2 regions of the Bacillus sp. AFS053548 genome follow, and region 2 is predicted to be linked to the other one. Evidence: a T-box and tRNA genes for the amino acid it is inferred to sense, from the RefSeq annotation. Region 2 holds a T-box; the other holds one or more tRNA genes.

Region 1 (8,747 bases), on a different contig from region 2:
TGATTTTTATTTTGAGTATCTTGGTTATCTTGACTATTTTGATTGTCTTGTGTGTCTTGATTATCTAAATTGTCTTTTGGTTCGTCATTATAAATAGATTGTCTTTCTTTTTTCAATTTAAAGTATTCATCCATAATATCTCGGCCAATGTATTTATTTACTGGTGCTTGGTCAGTTTGCAACCAAGGAACTACTACTACAAAGGCAATTTCAGGATTGTCATACGGAGCATATCCCATCAATGTTTCATTATAAGTTTTTTGTGGCCCATTGTATTTTTTACGATCTGGACCGTCGTAGACAGATTGGGCTGTACCTGTTTTACCGGCTATTTTATAGTCTACGCCTATGAAGTATTTGCGAGCAGTACCACCAGTCTCATTATATACTTTGATCAAACCTTGTTTAACATGATCGATGTATGATTGTTTCATATCTATTCGATTTAATACTTTAGGTTTTACTTCTGTTCTTATAACACCAGAATCTTCACCTATAGAAGGCTGTCTTATTTCTTTTGCAACATGCGGTTGAATTCTATAACCGCCATTAGCAATTGTAGATACATATTGAGCTAATTGAAGTGGTGTATAAGTATCATACTGCCCAATTGCCATATCTAGTAGGAAACCTGGGCTTTTGTCTACACCCTTAAATCCAATTGCTTCATTTGGTAGATCAATTCCAGTTTTAACACCAAGCCCGAATTGACTGAAACTGTTTCGGAATGTATCAAACGCTTTTACGTCGATATCTAAAGGCCTATTTTCAACATAATTTGCATGTCCAATAGCCATAGCCGTTCGGAACATATAAACGTTTGATGAATATTTTAAGGCATCTAAATCATTAATCCATCCGAAGTTTTTATATGACGCTTTTACTGGTGTTCCCGCAATTTTAATCGGTGTATCGAATTGCCTTTGTCCTGGAGTAATTGCTCCTGTTTGATAACCAGTTAAAAGAGTTGCACCTTTTACTGTTGAACCCATCTCATAAGATGAAGTAAGATTTCCTGTTGCGTAATCTACAACTTTATTTTTGCCTGTCTTTTTGTCTTTAACAATTTGCTTTCCAGACATAGCTAAAATTTCACCCGTTTTCGGGTTAATCATTGTAACAAATGCTCTGTCCAAATATCGACCATTTGACGTTGCTTTTGCTTGTAAAAGCCTATCTTTAATTATTGAATCAACTTTACCTTGAAGTTCCATATCAATTGACAGTACTAAATCACTTCCAGGTTCCCCTTCAGTAATCACTTTCGTATCAACAACATTTCCATTTGAATCAATAACATTTTGTGCCTTACCTTTTGTACCACGTAAAACATCTTCATATTGCTTTTCAATATAACTTTTTCCTACACGATCATTACGGTCATAACCCCGTGCTAAATAATAATCGACATTTTGAGCAGGTAATCCTTCTTTTTCAGAAGTAATATTACCTAAAATTGTTCGGAACGTATCACCATAAACGTATTTTCTTTCCCAATTTGTCGTTACATCTACACCTGGAAGCTGGTCCAAATGTTCACTAACTGTTGCATATTCTTTTTCAGTAACTCCCTCACTTTTAATTGTTTGTGGAGTTAGTGCATAACCAGCACTCATTTGCTTGTAAATTGCAAGTATCTGTAAGTCATTTGCACTAAGAGAATTGATATGATCAGCTGTAATTTTATCAATCTGTAAATTATAGTAAGCCTTATTGTAAGCAGCGTCATCATCTTTATTTTGGGCTTTTAGTGTTTTATCCTCTTCTTTTGAAACTAGTTTTTTTGCATCTTCAGGATTTGTTAATAACCAATAATCTTTTCGATCTCGTTCTGTTATTTTATTAGTTGGCATCTTAAGATAACTTTTTAACTTTGTAGCCATTGTTAATAACTCACCTGAAGTTGTCCCTTTTTTTCTTGTATACGTAATTGTACGTAAAGGCGTATTATCTACGACAACCTTTCCGTTACGATCTAAAATTTTTCCCCTTGGTACAGCTTGATCGACGGTCATATTTTCTGTACGCTCTAATTCTAATTTATAGTCTTCACCTTTAACAATTTGTACGACACCTAATCTTAGAATTAAAAAAGAAAATAAGACAAACACAAGAAAAAATAGTGTATTCAGTCGTGTTGGTAATGTGATTTTATATTTCTTAGGCTTATTCATTTTTTCTCCTCTTTTTTCAACAATTACTAATTCTACATATTAATATTTTAATGATTTGGAAAAAAGAATCACTGCTAAGTTTTTGACAATTTAGTGACAATACTTAAGCATGCTTATATTCTAATTTTCTCATTACGAAATAGACCAAAAAGTGTCCTGCACCAAATAAACACATTAATAATGGAATAACTTGTTCTGGTTGGAATAGTGATGTACATACAATGAAAACTGCAATAGAAAACATTCTACCGCTATTTAAATACACTTCACGTATTACGATATATTCCACTCTATATTCCCTGGCCTTATACGATTTTCCTATTATATCATATGTTAAAGATAAGTAAGGTACTAAAATGATTGGATATGCCAAAGAAATTATTGCACCGTAAATGATTAATAAAGGAAACGAAACTTTAAAAGCGATTACAAAAACAGCGCAGAATAATAGAAAACCACCAATAAATATAGCTTTCATTCTAAAATTTTCTTTTATAATCCTTGTAACAATATAATAGGTAATAAAGCTAATTAACGATGTAATTAATCCGTATTTCCCCAGAGCAAATTCACTTCCCGTAGATAAGTAAATATAAATTGAAATAACAAACATAAAAATCCCTTCACGAATCCCCTGAAAGAAATTAGCATAAGTTACTTTCCGCCAATTTTCATTTAATTTTCTTTCTTGAATGACGCGCTTAATATTGAATTCACTATCAAGTTCCCGTCTAACTAAGAAATAACTTAAGACTACTGCACATATAAATAAAATAACTGCAGCAAGAAACACAAAATGATAACCTTTATTTCCGATCATTGAAGAAATAATCGCTCCAGCTATAAATGGGCCAAGCATTCCCGTGAACGAATTAATTAGCCCTAAAAAACCATTAAAAAATTGTCTAGTTTCAGGTTCAGTAACTTCAAACGTTAATAAGTTAAACGCTAAATAGTAACAGCCATTACCTACCCCTAAAATCGCTCCAATCAAAATTGTTGCTAATAATGTCTTCGTTTCAAATAGTAAAACGACTATGTAGAATATCGCCAAAAAAGAAATACCCACTCTTAAAATGACAACTCGATCAATTGTTTTAGCTAATCTGCCTGCTATTACGAATGTAAGAGCTTGAAAAAATGCGATCGAAAATTGGTACGAAGCAATTGGTAAATAATTATTTGATTGCTTCCACAAATAAACATTTACAAATGTACTAGATAAAGCTGTCGCTAAAGTAAACAATCCACCGACACTCAGTAAAAGAACTAAATCTTTATTTAAATCTACGTCACCTAATAAAAATTTCCACTTACTCATATTAAACTCTCCTTTGTCTCATGAACTAGTTTTCCGAGTAAATGAAAATTTATCCTTTTTTGAAACATAAAAAAAAAACACTACTTAAATAAATTAAGTAGTGTTCATTTTTTATAAATTATTTAGCAGCTTGGTATAATTCTTCTACTTTTTCCCAGTTTACTACATTCCAGAATGCACCAACGTAATCAGGGCGTTTGTTTTGGTAGTTTAAGTAGTAAGCATGCTCCCATACATCTAAACCTAAGATAGGAGTTTTACCTTCCATTAAAGGTGAATCTTGGTTAGCTGTGCTAGTCACTTCTAACTCACCATTGTTTACTACTAACCAAGCCCAACCAGAACCGAAACGAGTTAATGCAGCTTGAGTGAAAGCAGCTTTTAACTCATCTAAGCTACCGAATTTAGCGTTAATTGCTTCAGCAACTTCACCAACTGGAGTGCCTGTGCCTTCTGGAGTTAATAAAGTCCAGAATAAGCTATGGTTAGCATGTCCACCACCATTGTTACGTACAGCTGTACGGATACCTTCTGGAAGTGCATCTAAGTTTGAAATTAATTCTTCAATTGAAGAAGTAGCTACTTCTTTACCTTCTAAAGCAGCGTTTAAGTTTGTTACATATGTATTGTGGTGACGAGTGTGGTGAATATTCATTGTTTCTTTATCAAAGTGTGGCTCTAATGCATCATAAGCATAAGGTAATTGTGGTAATTCAAATTTTGACATTTTTTATTTCCTCCCAAAGATAATAGTGAATTTCAATTTAAAGTTATCAAATATACCGAAAGATTTCAATAGTTATGCTTGAGAAAAGGGAAAGAAAGTAAAAAAGATTAATTTTTGGAAGAAAATTATTTAAGCGTTGGGGATCATAGAAGATATAAAAAACGAAAAAAGTCTTCAACATGAAAGTTGAAAACTTTTTCACTAATTAAGGAGTAAGAGGGATTCGAACCCCCGCGGGCTGTTACACCCCTGTCGGTTTTCAAGACCGATCCCTTCAGCCGGACTTGGGTATTACTCCATAATAAAATATTGGTAGCGGCGGAGGGAGTCGAACCCACGACCTCACGGGTATGAACCGTACGCTCTAGCCAGCTGAGCTACACCGCCAAACTATATAAATGGCTCCGCAGGTAGGGTTCGAACCTACGACCACTCGGTTAACAGCCGAGTGCTCTACCACTGAGCTACTGCGGAATAATTCGTGTTGTCCTTAAGACAATATTTAATTTATCATGTTTCAAACTAGACGTCAATACTTTTTATTATTTTTTTGATTATTAATTTATATTAATTATTTTTTAGTGAAAATAAATTGTTTTATCGAGATTTAAAGCCAAACTTAAGTACGATTCTTAAACCATTGTCTTGCTCTTCTTATTTACTCTTATCATTTTAATTAAAGTTTAATATTCAATGACCAAAAAAAGATTATAATATACAAAATAGCCCGAAAGTTACATAATAAATTTCGGGAAGTGAAATAACATTAAATAAGAAAGGATGAGTTTATGAATATATTTAAACAATTTTGGTTTAGTTTATACTCTCCAAAAACAATATCAAGATATAGACTCCAAAAAATCGGTAAAACAATCTTTTTTCTTTTCCTACTAGCAATTTTATATACTCTTCCGGGTTTCTTTTCATTTGAAAAAAATGTGAAGCTTCAGGTGAACAATGTTTCTGATTTGCTTAAAGACAATATTCAGTCAATTTCTTTAAACAAAGGAGCTATATCAATTAACGATAATACGCCGTTCGAACGAAATATCGGCGAATATAAATATGCTTTTTATCCAAATGAAACAGTTATACCTTCAAAATTAAAAAATGAACAATTTGCTGTTGTTGTTTTAAAAAATAGAGTAATTATTAAAAATGATAAAGGAGAGCAAGATTACCCTTACCCTTCATTAAAATCTACAAAAATAAACAAAGCAGACGTTTCAAAATTTATTAAAAATATTAAAGAAGCTCTTCCAGTATTTTTAATCGCATTATTTTCCCTATTTTATTTAGGCTCTTGTATCTTCATATTTATAGTTGCTACATTATTAGCGTTTTTAACAGCTTTATTTAAATCGACTAAGCACTTGCCTTTTAGACAACGCTTTGCAATGGTTTCGTATAGCTTAACACTACCTACTGTTATCTATTTATTGCTAGGGTTATTGAAAATAAATATTCCATTCCAAACTTTAATTTTTATTTTGATTACAGTTGGTATGTACACATTAACAATTAAAAATTTACCTTCTAAAAAATAATGTTTACTGAAGTGTGTTTCACACTTCTTTTTTTTTGCTAAAATATTTATTAGTCCAAGCTCCTAGTAGGAATATTCGTTGTGGACAAGCATATAGTCTACAAAAGGAGTGATTATTAATGAAAAAAATAGCTTTTTTACTAGGTTCTTTATTGCTTGCATATATAATATTTTTTGACCTACAAGTAGGGACAATCCCAACTAAACATATAGCTACAGTGGCAAAAGCAACAAAATCAGAAACAAAAGCAACCTCACTTCTAAAATATGAAAAAATTCAAGTTAAAAATGGTGACACTGTTTTAGGAATTATCGAAGACCTTAACCCTGATTTTAACCAGCCAATTAGCCAAATTACAAAAGATTTTAGTGCATTAAACAATGGACTTTCACCTGCTAAAATTCAAAGTGGAAAATCATATAAATTCCCAATTTACTCTTCACAAAAATAAAATTTGTGATATATTTCTTTAGAACCAGTTGATAAAAAGAGTAATCATGTAGAAAATATGATAATGTAGATTTATACAAAATAGAAATAAAGTTATTTTTGAAGGAGCGAGTTACTCGTGAACGAAATTACACATAGAAGTAAAACACGTGCAGTTAAAGTAGGTAATGTAGTTGTTGGTGGAGCGAATGAAATTTCGATCCAAAGTATGACAACGACAAAAACACACGATGTTGAAGCAACAGTTGCAGAAATTAAACGACTTGAAGAAGCTGGATGTCAGATTGTTCGAGTTGCAGTACCAGACGAAAGAGCTGCGAATGCAATTGCTGATATTAAAAAACAAATTAACATACCACTTGTTGCAGATATACACTTTGATTATAAATTAGCCTTAAAAGCAATTGAAGGCGGAGTAGATAAAATAAGAATTAATCCAGGTAATATCGGTCGTAAAGAAAAAGTTGAAGCAGTAGTGAATGCTGCTAAAGCTAAAGGAATTCCAATTCGTATCGGTGTTAATGCTGGTTCATTAGAAAAACGAATCTTAGAGAAATATGGTTACCCAACTGCTGATGGAATGGTTGAAAGTGCATTACATCATATTAAAATCCTTGAAGATTTAGATTTCCATGACATCATCGTTTCGATGAAAGCATCTGATGTAAACCTTGCAATTGAGGCATATGAAAAAGCTTCAAAAGCATTCAATTATCCTTTACATTTAGGTATTACTGAATCAGGCACTTTATTTGCTGGTACAGTTAAGAGTGCCGCTGGTTTAGGTGCAATCATTAGTAAAGGGATCGGAAATACAATGCGTATCTCATTAAGCGCAGATCCAGTTGAAGAAGTAAAAGTTGCAAGAGAATTACTTAAATCTTTCGGTTTATCTTCAAACGCTGCGACATTAATTTCTTGCCCAACATGTGGTCGAATCGAAATTGACTTAATTAGTATTGCGAATGATGTTGAAGAATACATTTCAACATTAAAAGTACCAATTAAAGTTGCCGTACTTGGATGTGCAGTAAACGGTCCTGGTGAAGCACGCGAAGCAGACATCGGTATTGCTGGAGCTCGTGGTGAAGGATTACTATTCCGTCACGGGGAAATCGTACGTAAAGTACCAGAAGCAACAATGGTTGAAGAACTAAAACGCGAAATCGATATCATTGCCAAAGAAAAACTAGCTGAACTAGAAGCAGCAAAAGGTTAATAATAACAAAAAGGTTAAGGACACTGCTCCTTAACCTTTTTATTTTTTCCTATCTTTTCAAATAGAATAATCTTGAGGACTAAATACCTTCAATTCATTAGGACGGACAAATACCCTTTCTCCAAGTTGAATATTTAGTTCGTAAAATAATTCATTCATCAGTTCAATTTCAACATAATCATTTGTATCTTCCCGTAGAACTTCCACATATACGATAGGTCCTACAGCATGAATATGAGTTACGATTGCACTGATCGACGTTTGATTTGTTTCAAATTTTTCGATTGTAATTTGATGAGGACGAACATAACCAGTAACCTCTTTATGTTCTTTATGTTCTTGTTCATCTAATTCGGGTAACGGGATTTCTAATCCTCCACTTATTAAGCTCCCCTTATTGATCCTTCCATGAAATAAATTTACTTTGCCAAGAAAATCATAAACAAACGGACTTGCTGGCGTATGGTAAACTTCTTCAGGTGTTCCGATTTGTTCAATCGTCCCTCCATTCATAATGACAACTCGATCTGCAACTTCAAGTGCTTCCTCTTGATCATGTGTTACAAATATACTCGTAATATGAATCTCATCATGAAGTTTACGTAACCACCTTCTTAAATCCTTTCGAACTTTTGCATCTAATGCCCCAAATGGTTCATCTAATAATAATACACTTGGTTCAACAGCTAATGCCCTTGCTAATGCAACACGTTGCCTTTGTCCACCAGATAATTGAGAAGGAAATCGATTAGCAAAGCTTTCTAATTTTACTAAAGATAGTAATTCCATCACTTTCTCATTAATTTTTCTTTTTAAAGGACGTGTAGCTCTTGGTCTAACCTTCAAACCAAAAGCAATATTTTCAAAAACAGTCATGTGCTGAAATAAAGCATAATGCTGGAATACAAATCCTACATTTCTTTCTTTTACCTGCACATTTGCTACATCCTGATCTTCAAAAAATATTTCACCCAAATCTGGATTTTCTAAACCGGCAATTATTCGCAACAATGTTGTTTTACCCGACCCGGATGGACCTAATAAAGCAACTAATTCCCCTTTTTTTATATTTAAATCAATTCCTTTTAAGGCAGTTTCATTTTCATAACTTTTTATTACATTTAAAACTTTAATTGACATACGATCCTCTCCTATTGTTTCTCTTCCTTTAGAACTTTCCATTCAATTATATTTTTAATAAGTAATGTCAGAATCGCAAAAATGGACATGAGTGACGCAACTGTATATGCTTGTGGAAATTGGTACTCATTATATAAATTTTCAATATGAAGTGGCATTGTAATTGTTT
Region 2 (8,747 bases):
TTTATTCAGCAAACGGTGCGACAATTGCACTAGCAGAAAAAATTGGTGGATCAGAGAAAAACTTCGTCCAATTAATGAACGATAAAGCAAAGAAACTAGGCCTAGGAGACGTTAAGTTTGTTAATGCTACTGGTTTAGTAAATAAAGACTTACAAGGTATGCAACCAGAAGGAACTTCCCTTACTGATGAAAATATTATGTCAGCAAACGGTGTTGCTAAATTAGCATATAATCTAATTAAAACATATCCAGAAGTGCTTCAGACTTCTTCAATTCCAAAGAAAACATTCCAAAAGGGTGGAAAGTATCCAGTAAATATGGATAACTGGAACTGGATGTTACCAGGGCTAGTATTTCAGTACCCAGGTATGGATGGATTAAAAACGGGTTCAACAGATTCAGCTGGCTTCTGTTTTACTGGAACTGCTAAAAGAGATGGTCAACGTTATATTACAGTTGTAATGGGGGCAAATTCTTATAACTCAAGATTTAGTGAAACGGCTAAATTAATGGATTACGGTTTCAGTAACTTCGAAAAAGTTACATTGGTATCAAAAGGTCAAACAGTAAAAGGTAATAAAATAGTAAAAGTAGTTAAAGGTAAAGATAAAGAAGTAAAAGTAGTAGCAAAAGACGATGTTACTTTAGCTATAAAACGCGGTGAAGCTAAAAATTATAAAGCAACAGTCCAATTATCAGGTAAATCAATTGATAAAGATGGCAATATCATAGCTCCAATTAAAAAAGGAACAAAAGTTGGACAAATAGTGGTTAAATCTTCAAAGAATGAAGATTTAGGATTTATCAATACTAATAATCAATCGTACGATTTAGTAGTCGATAAAAGTGTTGATAAAGCAAATTGGTTAGTTTTATCATTTAGAGGAATTGGATCATTTTTCGGGAATTTATGGGATAGTATCATAAGCGGAATTGGTGGTTTATTTAAATAAATTTCTATATAAATATATCAGTAATTGTTAAGTTGTCATTTTTTCAGTAAAATAAAAGTAAGGTAACTTTAACTAGGGGAAGAGAAATACTAAAATGTTACCAAGTAAGCTTTAATAATGGAGGGGCATAACAATGAATTTAACAGGAACAGAACGTGTGAAACGCGGCATGGCAGAAATGCAAAAGGGCGGCGTCATTATGGACGTAGTAAATGCTGAGCAAGCTAAAATTGCAGAAGCTGCTGGTGCAGTAGCAGTAATGGCATTAGAAAAGGTACCATCTGACATTCGTGCAGCTGGTGGAGTAGCTCGTATGGCTGATACAAGTATTACTGAGGAAATTCTTAACGCTGTTAGTATTCCTGTAATGGCTAAAGCTCGTATTGGACATATCGTTGAAGCGCGTGTTTTAGAAGCAATGGGAGTAGATTACATCGATGAGAGTGAAGTATTATCTCCAGCAGATGATATCTTCCATATTAATAAATCAGATTACACTGTTCCATTCGTTTGTGGTTGCCGTAACTTAGGTGAAGCACTTCGTCGTATTGGTGAAGGCGCATCTATGCTACGTACAAAAGGTGAGCCAGGTACTGGAAACATTGTAGAAGCAGTACGTCACTTACGCCAAATTAACGGAGAAATCCGCAAAGTAGTTGGTTTATCTCGTGATGAATTAATGGTTGAAGCTAAAAATCTTGGCGCTCCATTCGAATTATTACTTCAAATTAAAGAGCTTGGTCGTTTACCAGTTGTTAACTTTGCGGCTGGCGGAGTAGCAACACCTGCAGACGCAGCTTTAATGATGGAATTAGGTGCTGACGGTGTATTCGTAGGATCTGGTATCTTCAAGTCAGAAAACCCTGAGAAGTTTGCTCGTGCGATTGTACAAGCTACTACTCACTATCAAGATTATGAATTAATCGCTAACCTTTCTAAAAACTTAGGTCCTGCTATGAAAGGTATCGATATGAGACAACTTGCTGCAGCAGATCGTATGCAAGATCGTAGCATTTAAGTTGGTGAATTTATGAAAATAGGTGTATTAGCATTACAAGGTGCAGTTCAAGAACATATAAATGCAATTAAAGCATGTGGTGCTGAAGCTGTTATCGTGAAACGTGTAGAACATTTAGATGGACTTGATGGTATTGTATTACCTGGTGGAGAGAGCACTGCAATGCGTAAGTTGCTTGATCACGTTGGGTTATTAGAACCATTAAAAGAGAAAATCGAAAATGGTTTACCAGCATTCGGTACATGTGCAGGTATGATCTTGCTTTCAAAAGAGATTGCAAATGATGACACGGTGCATATAGGAGTTATGGATATGGTAGCCGAACGTAATGCTTATGGTAGACAAGTGGATAGTTTTGAAGTAAATATTCCAATTAAAGGTGTATGTGAAGACTACCCAGCTGTATTTATCAGAGCACCATTTATTCGTTCCGTATCAGGTGATGCAGAGGTTATTGCAGAACACGGTGGTAATATTGTAGCAGTTAGACAAAATCACATGTTAGCAGCATCTTTCCATCCAGAATTAACGAATGATTACCGTTTTATGAATTACTTTGTAGAGATGGTTAAGGAAAAAAGTGCAAATTTAAGTATGTAACTCTTGAAAAAAGTAAAAGCTTATAGTAAATTATTATATAATTTAAATTGTTTAAAGCGATGAAAGAAAATAGTAGCAAGTTCTAAATTTATAGAGAGTCGGTGGTTGGTGCAAACCGATAATGAAGACTTGTGAATCCATTCTTGAGTGGGTTACGGAATGCTGTACAGCTAGTAAGTGACCCCGGTACTATAGTCCGTTAACTATACTAAGGTGGAAGGATTATTTATTAATTCTTCAATTAGGGTGGCAACGCGGGTAGCTCTCGTCCCTTTTATGGGATGAGGGCTTTTTTGTATTTATTTTTATCCTTTAGACAATAAAAGAATAGGAGGAATTAAAAATGTTAGACATTAAATTATTACGTAGTAATTTTGAAGATGTTAAAGCAAAACTTCAGTTACGTGGTGGAGACATAAGCTATATCGAAAAATTTGAAGACTTAGATTTAAACCGTAGAGAACTACTTGTTCAGGTTGAAGGTTTAAAAAGCAGACGTAATGAAGTTAGCCAAGAAATCAGTGTATTAAAGCGTGAGAAAAAAGATGCAGAAGCACTAATTGTTGAGATGAGAGAAGTTGGGGATAAAATTAAAGCTCTAGATGAAGAGATTAGAACTTTAGAAGAACAACTAGATGCTATTTTATTTACAATTCCAAACTTAGTTAGTGATTCAGTACCAGTTGGATTAACAGAAGATGATAATGTTGAAATTCGTAGAATAGGTGAAGTTCGTACATTTGATTTTGAACCAAAGGCACATTGGGACTTAGGTGTTGATTTAGACATTTTAGACTTCGAACGTGGAGCAAAAGTAACAGGTAGCCGTTTTACTTTCTATAAAGGCTTAGGAGCTAGACTTGAACGTGCTTTAATCAGCTTTATGTTAGATCTACATACCGAGGAGCATGGATACACTGAAGTACTACCTCCAAACCTTGTAAATCGTGCTAGCATGATTGGTACAGGACAATTACCAAAATTTGAAGAAGACGCATTCCGTATCGAGAAAGAAGACTTTTTCTTAGTACCTACTGCAGAAGTACCTGTAACAAACTATCACCGTGACGAAATTCTTGATGCTACTCAATTACCGATTGCATATACTGCATATAGCGCGTGTTTCCGTTCTGAGGCAGGTTCTGCTGGCCGTGATACACGAGGATTAATCCGCCAGCATCAATTTAATAAAGTTGAACTAGTGCGCTTTGTAAAACCTGAAGATTCTTATATTGAATTAGAAAAATTAACTGCTCAAGCTGAAAAAGTTCTTCAATTATTAGGGTTACCATACCGTGTCATTACATTATGTGCTGGAGATATTGGATTTTCTTCTGCAAAAACGTATGACATTGAAGTTTGGTTACCAAGCTATGATGCATACAAAGAAATTTCTTCTTGTAGTAACTTTGAGGCGTTCCAAGCAAGAAGAGCGAATATACGCTTTAGACGTGATCCAAAAGGAAAACCAGAATTTGTTCATACATTAAACGGCTCTGGTCTTGCAATTGGACGTACGGTTTCTGCAATTTTAGAAAACTACCAACAGGCAGATGGCTCAGTTATTATTCCTGAAGTTCTTCGTCCGTATATGGGTGGAAAAGAAGTAATTAAATAAATAAAAAAAGCAGATGGTATTTGAGAAATGATTCTCAGATCCATCTGCTTTTTATTTAGATAGTTTTAACATTAATCTTATAATTAGGTGTGTTCCACAATTCCATCCATTTCTTAATAGCTGATATTAAAATCACGACACCTAAAACTAACATAATGATAGATAAGACACCATTTAACATACTATAACCGGCTGCATCATGGTTTAGATAAACATTTTTGATCATCCAATATCCTGCATAATTTACAGTGATAAATAGATAGGCAAGAGGAATTAAACATGTAAGCATATACCAACGTTTATCAGCTATCTTTAATAGCACTGTTGCCCCAATGATTAATCCAATAGAGGCCATTAATTGATTAGATACCCCAAATAATGCCCAGATTGATCCGATATCACCTGAAAATAAGAGATATCCCCACATAAAGCATGCTAGCGCACTAGCAAAAATTGATCCTGGTACCCAATCTGTTTTCTTCAATGGTTTATAATATTCACCAAAGAAATCTTGAATTAAATATCGTGCTACTCGAGTTCCAGCGTCAATTGCTGTTAATATAAATACTGCTTCGAACATAACAACAAATTGGAAGAAATATGATGCTAAGTGACTAAACCAAGGAATGGATGTAAATATGTATGTCATACCAACCGCCAATGTAACAGCTCCACCAGTTCGCCCTTCTAGACTTAATCCAATTTCTTTACTAAGTTCCGGTAAGTGGACAACATTCATTCCTAACGTTTTAAAAACTTCTGGAGTAGAGTTTATTGCAAAGTAGTCTGCTGGCTGAAGTGCAGTAGCAGCGATTAAAGCCATAATACCTACTAAACATTCAACTAGCATTGCTCCAAATCCTACAACCTTTATATCGCTCCATCGATCAAGCATTTTTGGTGTCGTACCAGAGCCCACAAATGCATGAAAACCTGAAATTGCTCCACATGCTATTGTAATCGAAATAAATGGCCAAACTGGACCAGCTAAAATCGGTCCCCCGCCGTTAACAAATTTAGTTACAGTCGGAAATTGGATAGATGGATTAATAATAAATACCCCAATAATAAGTGCAATAAATACACCAATTTTCATAAAACTACTTAAATAGTCTCGTGGTGCCAATAAAAGCCATACCGGCAAAGCAGCAGCAAAAAACGCGTAGATAGGTAGTATGATTGCCAAAGTTCTCGTATCAAATGTTAAAAAATCACCTATAGCAGTTTCTTGTATTGTCGGTCCCATAAAGACTCCAACCATTAGTAAAATAAATCCAATCGTTGAAGCTAATTTTAAATTGCCAGTTTTTTTATATAGTAGACCAACACCCATCGCAATTGGTATTGTGATTCCAACTGCAAATGTCCCCCAAGGGTTATTTTCAAGAGCATGTAGAACAACCATTGAAAGTCCGGCCATTGTAATTGTAATAATGAAAAGCATAGCTAGTCCCGTACAGAAGCCTGCAACTGGTCCAAGCTCTTCTTTTGCTACTTCCGATAGCGTCTTTCCTTTTTTTCTCATCGAAGCATATAAAACAACAGCATCATGTACTGCTCCACCGATTACAGCACCAATTAAAAGCCATAATAGACCTGGAAGGTATCCAAATTGAGCGGCCAAAATTGGACCAACTAGAGGGCCAGCTGCTGCGATTGCAGCAAAGTGATGACCAAATGTTACCCATTTGTTAGTAGGAACATAGTCCTTACCATCATTTAACTCATGAGCTGGAGTAGGTATGGAATCATTTAACTTAAGTACCTTCACAGCCATAAATGTTCCGTATAGACGATATGCAATCATCAAAATACACATAGAAACAATAACAATTGTAACCGCATTCATTTTACTTAATAAGCCTCCCCTGTATCTTTTTATTTACACTCATTTTACTTTATGAAAATTAAAATTTTGAATTTTCAATGTAAGATGCAATAAAAACAGGTTGAGAAGCATGAATGGATTATTGAAATACAAGCTTATAAATTAAAAAGTTGCTTAATTTCCTTTGTGTATGTTCGGCTAACAGGTACTTTCTCACCATCATTCATCATTAAATTATATGTGGAATTAAACCAAGGCTGAATTTCAATAATTTTATCTAAATTGACAATATAGCTCCGATGGACACGGGTAAAGGATGTATTCTGTAGCTTGCGCTCTAAATTGATTAAAGGTTCATTTATTCGATAAGTCATCTTATCAGTAACGACACTTGTTTTACCTTCTTGTGTAAAAATGTAAATAATCTCTTCGAATGTTATTAAAAGAATTCTTTCATCAACCGAAATGGCCAATTTATCTTGTTTTAAAAGAGGGGGATTCTTTTTCACCTCAGTTCTAATAGTTTTCGTACCTAGTTTAGCTAATTTTTCAATAGTCTTTTGAATTCTTAATTCATCAAATGGTTTTAAAATATAATCAATTGCATGTAAATCGAATGCATTTAAAGCGTACTCGTCAAAAGCTGTTGCAAATACGATTGCTGGTTGATGGCTAAGATCCTGCAGTTTTTGTGCTAATTCTAATCCACTTTCATCAGCTAACTGGATATCTAAAAATACAACGTCGACTTCTTCTATTTGAATGAATTCCAATGTACTTCTAATTGAATCCGCTTCACCGACTATTTCGACTGCCTTGCTTCTTTTTAGTAAATAAGCTAGTTCGTCTCTTGCTAATGGTTCATCATCTACAATTAGTGCCTTTAACATTATTTATCCCTCCATTACTTTTTGCATTAATGGGATTCTTATCGATACTTTCGTTCCAGTGTTCAGGTCGGATTTAATTTGAAAATATTCTTTTTCCCCGTAAATTTCTTCAATTCGTTTTTTTATATTCCATAATGCTGTTCCAGTTCCCTCTTTAGACTGTATTGTTTCGTTCCCAATTGTATTTAGTAGCTCTGGCGAAATCCCCTTGCCATTATCTTCAGTAATGAGAATCATTTCATTATTGAATTCATATGCTTGCACAGTTACCTTTAATTTCTTTTCCTTTGAAAATGCATGTCGAATCGAATTCTCTATAAGTGGTTGAAGTGTAAAAGGGGGGATTTGAACCGTTTTTAAATGAGGTTCTATTTGAAACTCAACATGGAATTTAGAAGGAAACCTAGTTTGTTCAATCGTTAAATATGCTTCTACATGTTCTAATTCCTTTTCTAAAGTGACTAAGGTCTGCCTTGCCCCTTGTAAGTTATTTCGAAAAAAAGTGCTTAAATGGATTAGTAATTTTCTAGCTTGATCAGCATCTGTTCTAATTAAACTTGAAATTGTATTTAAAGAGTTGAACAGGAAGTGGGGATGCATTTGTGCTTGTAATGCTTTTATTTCAGCATCTTTCACTAATTTTCGCTGTAGTTCAGCCTCTGCTAATTCCAATTGGGTAGAAAAAAGTTTAGATAATCCGTCTGCTAGTTCTTTCTCAACTTTGTCTAGCTTGTTGGAATCCGTGTAATATAGCTTTAAAGATCCAACTGTTTTATTTAATGCCTTTAACGGTAATACAATAGCCGCACTTAAAGGGCAATCGATATGGAAACATTGAATTTCATCTTTTGAAGTAGCAATAATAATTGTTCCTTCTTTTAATGCCTTCTTGGTTAGTTTTGTTGCTAAACTATTCATTGGTTCATGGTGATCTGAACCTGCACCTACGTGAGCAAGTACGCTTTTGTGATCAGTAATCGATATTGCATCTGCCTTGGTTAATTTAAAAATAATTCTTGCCGCTTCATTACAAGAATGAGGGGTTAGTCCCTGTCTAAAAAATGGTAAAGTTTGCTCTGCGATATACAGGGCTTTGTTTGTTTGAAGCGCTCGCGTTTTTTCTTCTTCCTGTAAAATATTTTGAATGATCAATATAAATATAAGCGTACCAAAACCATTTATTAGAATCATTGGAAGAGCAATCACTTCAACAAGATGTAGAGCGGCCCAAAAAGGTTTTGCGATTAAAAGGATAATCCCCATTTGAACACATTCCATAATTATTCCAATTGATACTACACTCCAAATGGATTTGTTTTTCTGTATCCCGAATCTTTTTCTAAGTAGTCCTGTAACAACTCCCGCAACGATTGTAGAAATGGCACATGCATATGCAGTAAATCCGCCTAATGTTAGACGGTGTAAGCCTGCTATTAATCCGACTCCTAAGCCAACAATCGGGCCGCCAATTAGACCGCCAATGGCTACTCCCATAATTCTTGTATTTGCAATTGCATTATTACTTGCTACATTAAAGTGCCATGACTGAGACATAATTGACTCATGATAAATATGAACACCAGTATAATTACTAATTACACCAAAGGCGCCAAATATAACAATTAGGATCATTTTTGCACCAAAGGAGTGTTCATTTTGAATGATTTGTCTAAATGACTTCATCCTTGAAAGTAAAAAGGCGAGTATAACGAGAATACCTACTCGTTCCAGCATCAGCGGTATTAATTCAAACATTTCTTTCTCCTTAAAAATTTCTAATATTTTTAAATGGTAGTACCATTATAAATACAAATGAATTTTCTGTATATTTTTTCTACTT

What was found. A T-box is a leader RNA that pairs with one kind of tRNA and senses whether it is charged. The one in region 2 lies ahead of serS (serine--tRNA ligase), so its partner is inferred to be a tRNA-Ser.
Region 1: it has a tRNA-Ser gene. The T-box ahead of serS (serine--tRNA ligase) is inferred to sense a tRNA for this amino acid. The anticodon was not compared.

The regions. Positions count from the first base shown of each region.
Region 1 is NZ_NUHI01000015.1:237,209-245,955, reverse strand. Features, by position in the region: gene CN946_RS09330 (peptidoglycan D,D-transpeptidase FtsI family protein) at 1-2,174, opposite strand, end outside; gene CN946_RS09325 (MFS transporter) at 2,278-3,495, opposite strand; gene CN946_RS09320 (superoxide dismutase) at 3,614-4,222, opposite strand; tRNA gene CN946_RS09315 (tRNA-Ser) at 4,431-4,520, opposite strand; tRNA gene CN946_RS09310 (tRNA-Met) at 4,533-4,609, opposite strand; tRNA gene CN946_RS09305 (tRNA-Asn) at 4,622-4,696, opposite strand; gene CN946_RS09300 (DUF1189 domain-containing protein) at 5,011-5,769, shown strand; gene CN946_RS09295 (hypothetical protein) at 5,888-6,220, shown strand; gene ispG (flavodoxin-dependent (E)-4-hydroxy-3-methylbut-2-enyl-diphosphate synthase) at 6,338-7,438, shown strand; gene CN946_RS09285 (sulfate/molybdate ABC transporter ATP-binding protein) at 7,496-8,578, opposite strand; gene cysW (sulfate ABC transporter permease subunit CysW) at 8,590-8,747, opposite strand, start outside.
Region 2 is NZ_NUHI01000007.1:6,892-15,638, reverse strand. Features, by position in the region: gene CN946_RS04895 (serine hydrolase) at 1-953, shown strand, start outside; gene pdxS (pyridoxal 5'-phosphate synthase lyase subunit PdxS) at 1,087-1,971, shown strand; gene pdxT (pyridoxal 5'-phosphate synthase glutaminase subunit PdxT) at 1,984-2,571, shown strand; T-box leader at 2,622-2,847, shown strand; gene serS (serine--tRNA ligase) at 2,915-4,189, shown strand; gene cstA (carbon starvation protein CstA) at 4,245-6,038, opposite strand; gene CN946_RS04870 (LytR/AlgR family response regulator transcription factor) at 6,173-6,907, opposite strand; gene CN946_RS04865 (sensor histidine kinase) at 6,911-8,662, opposite strand.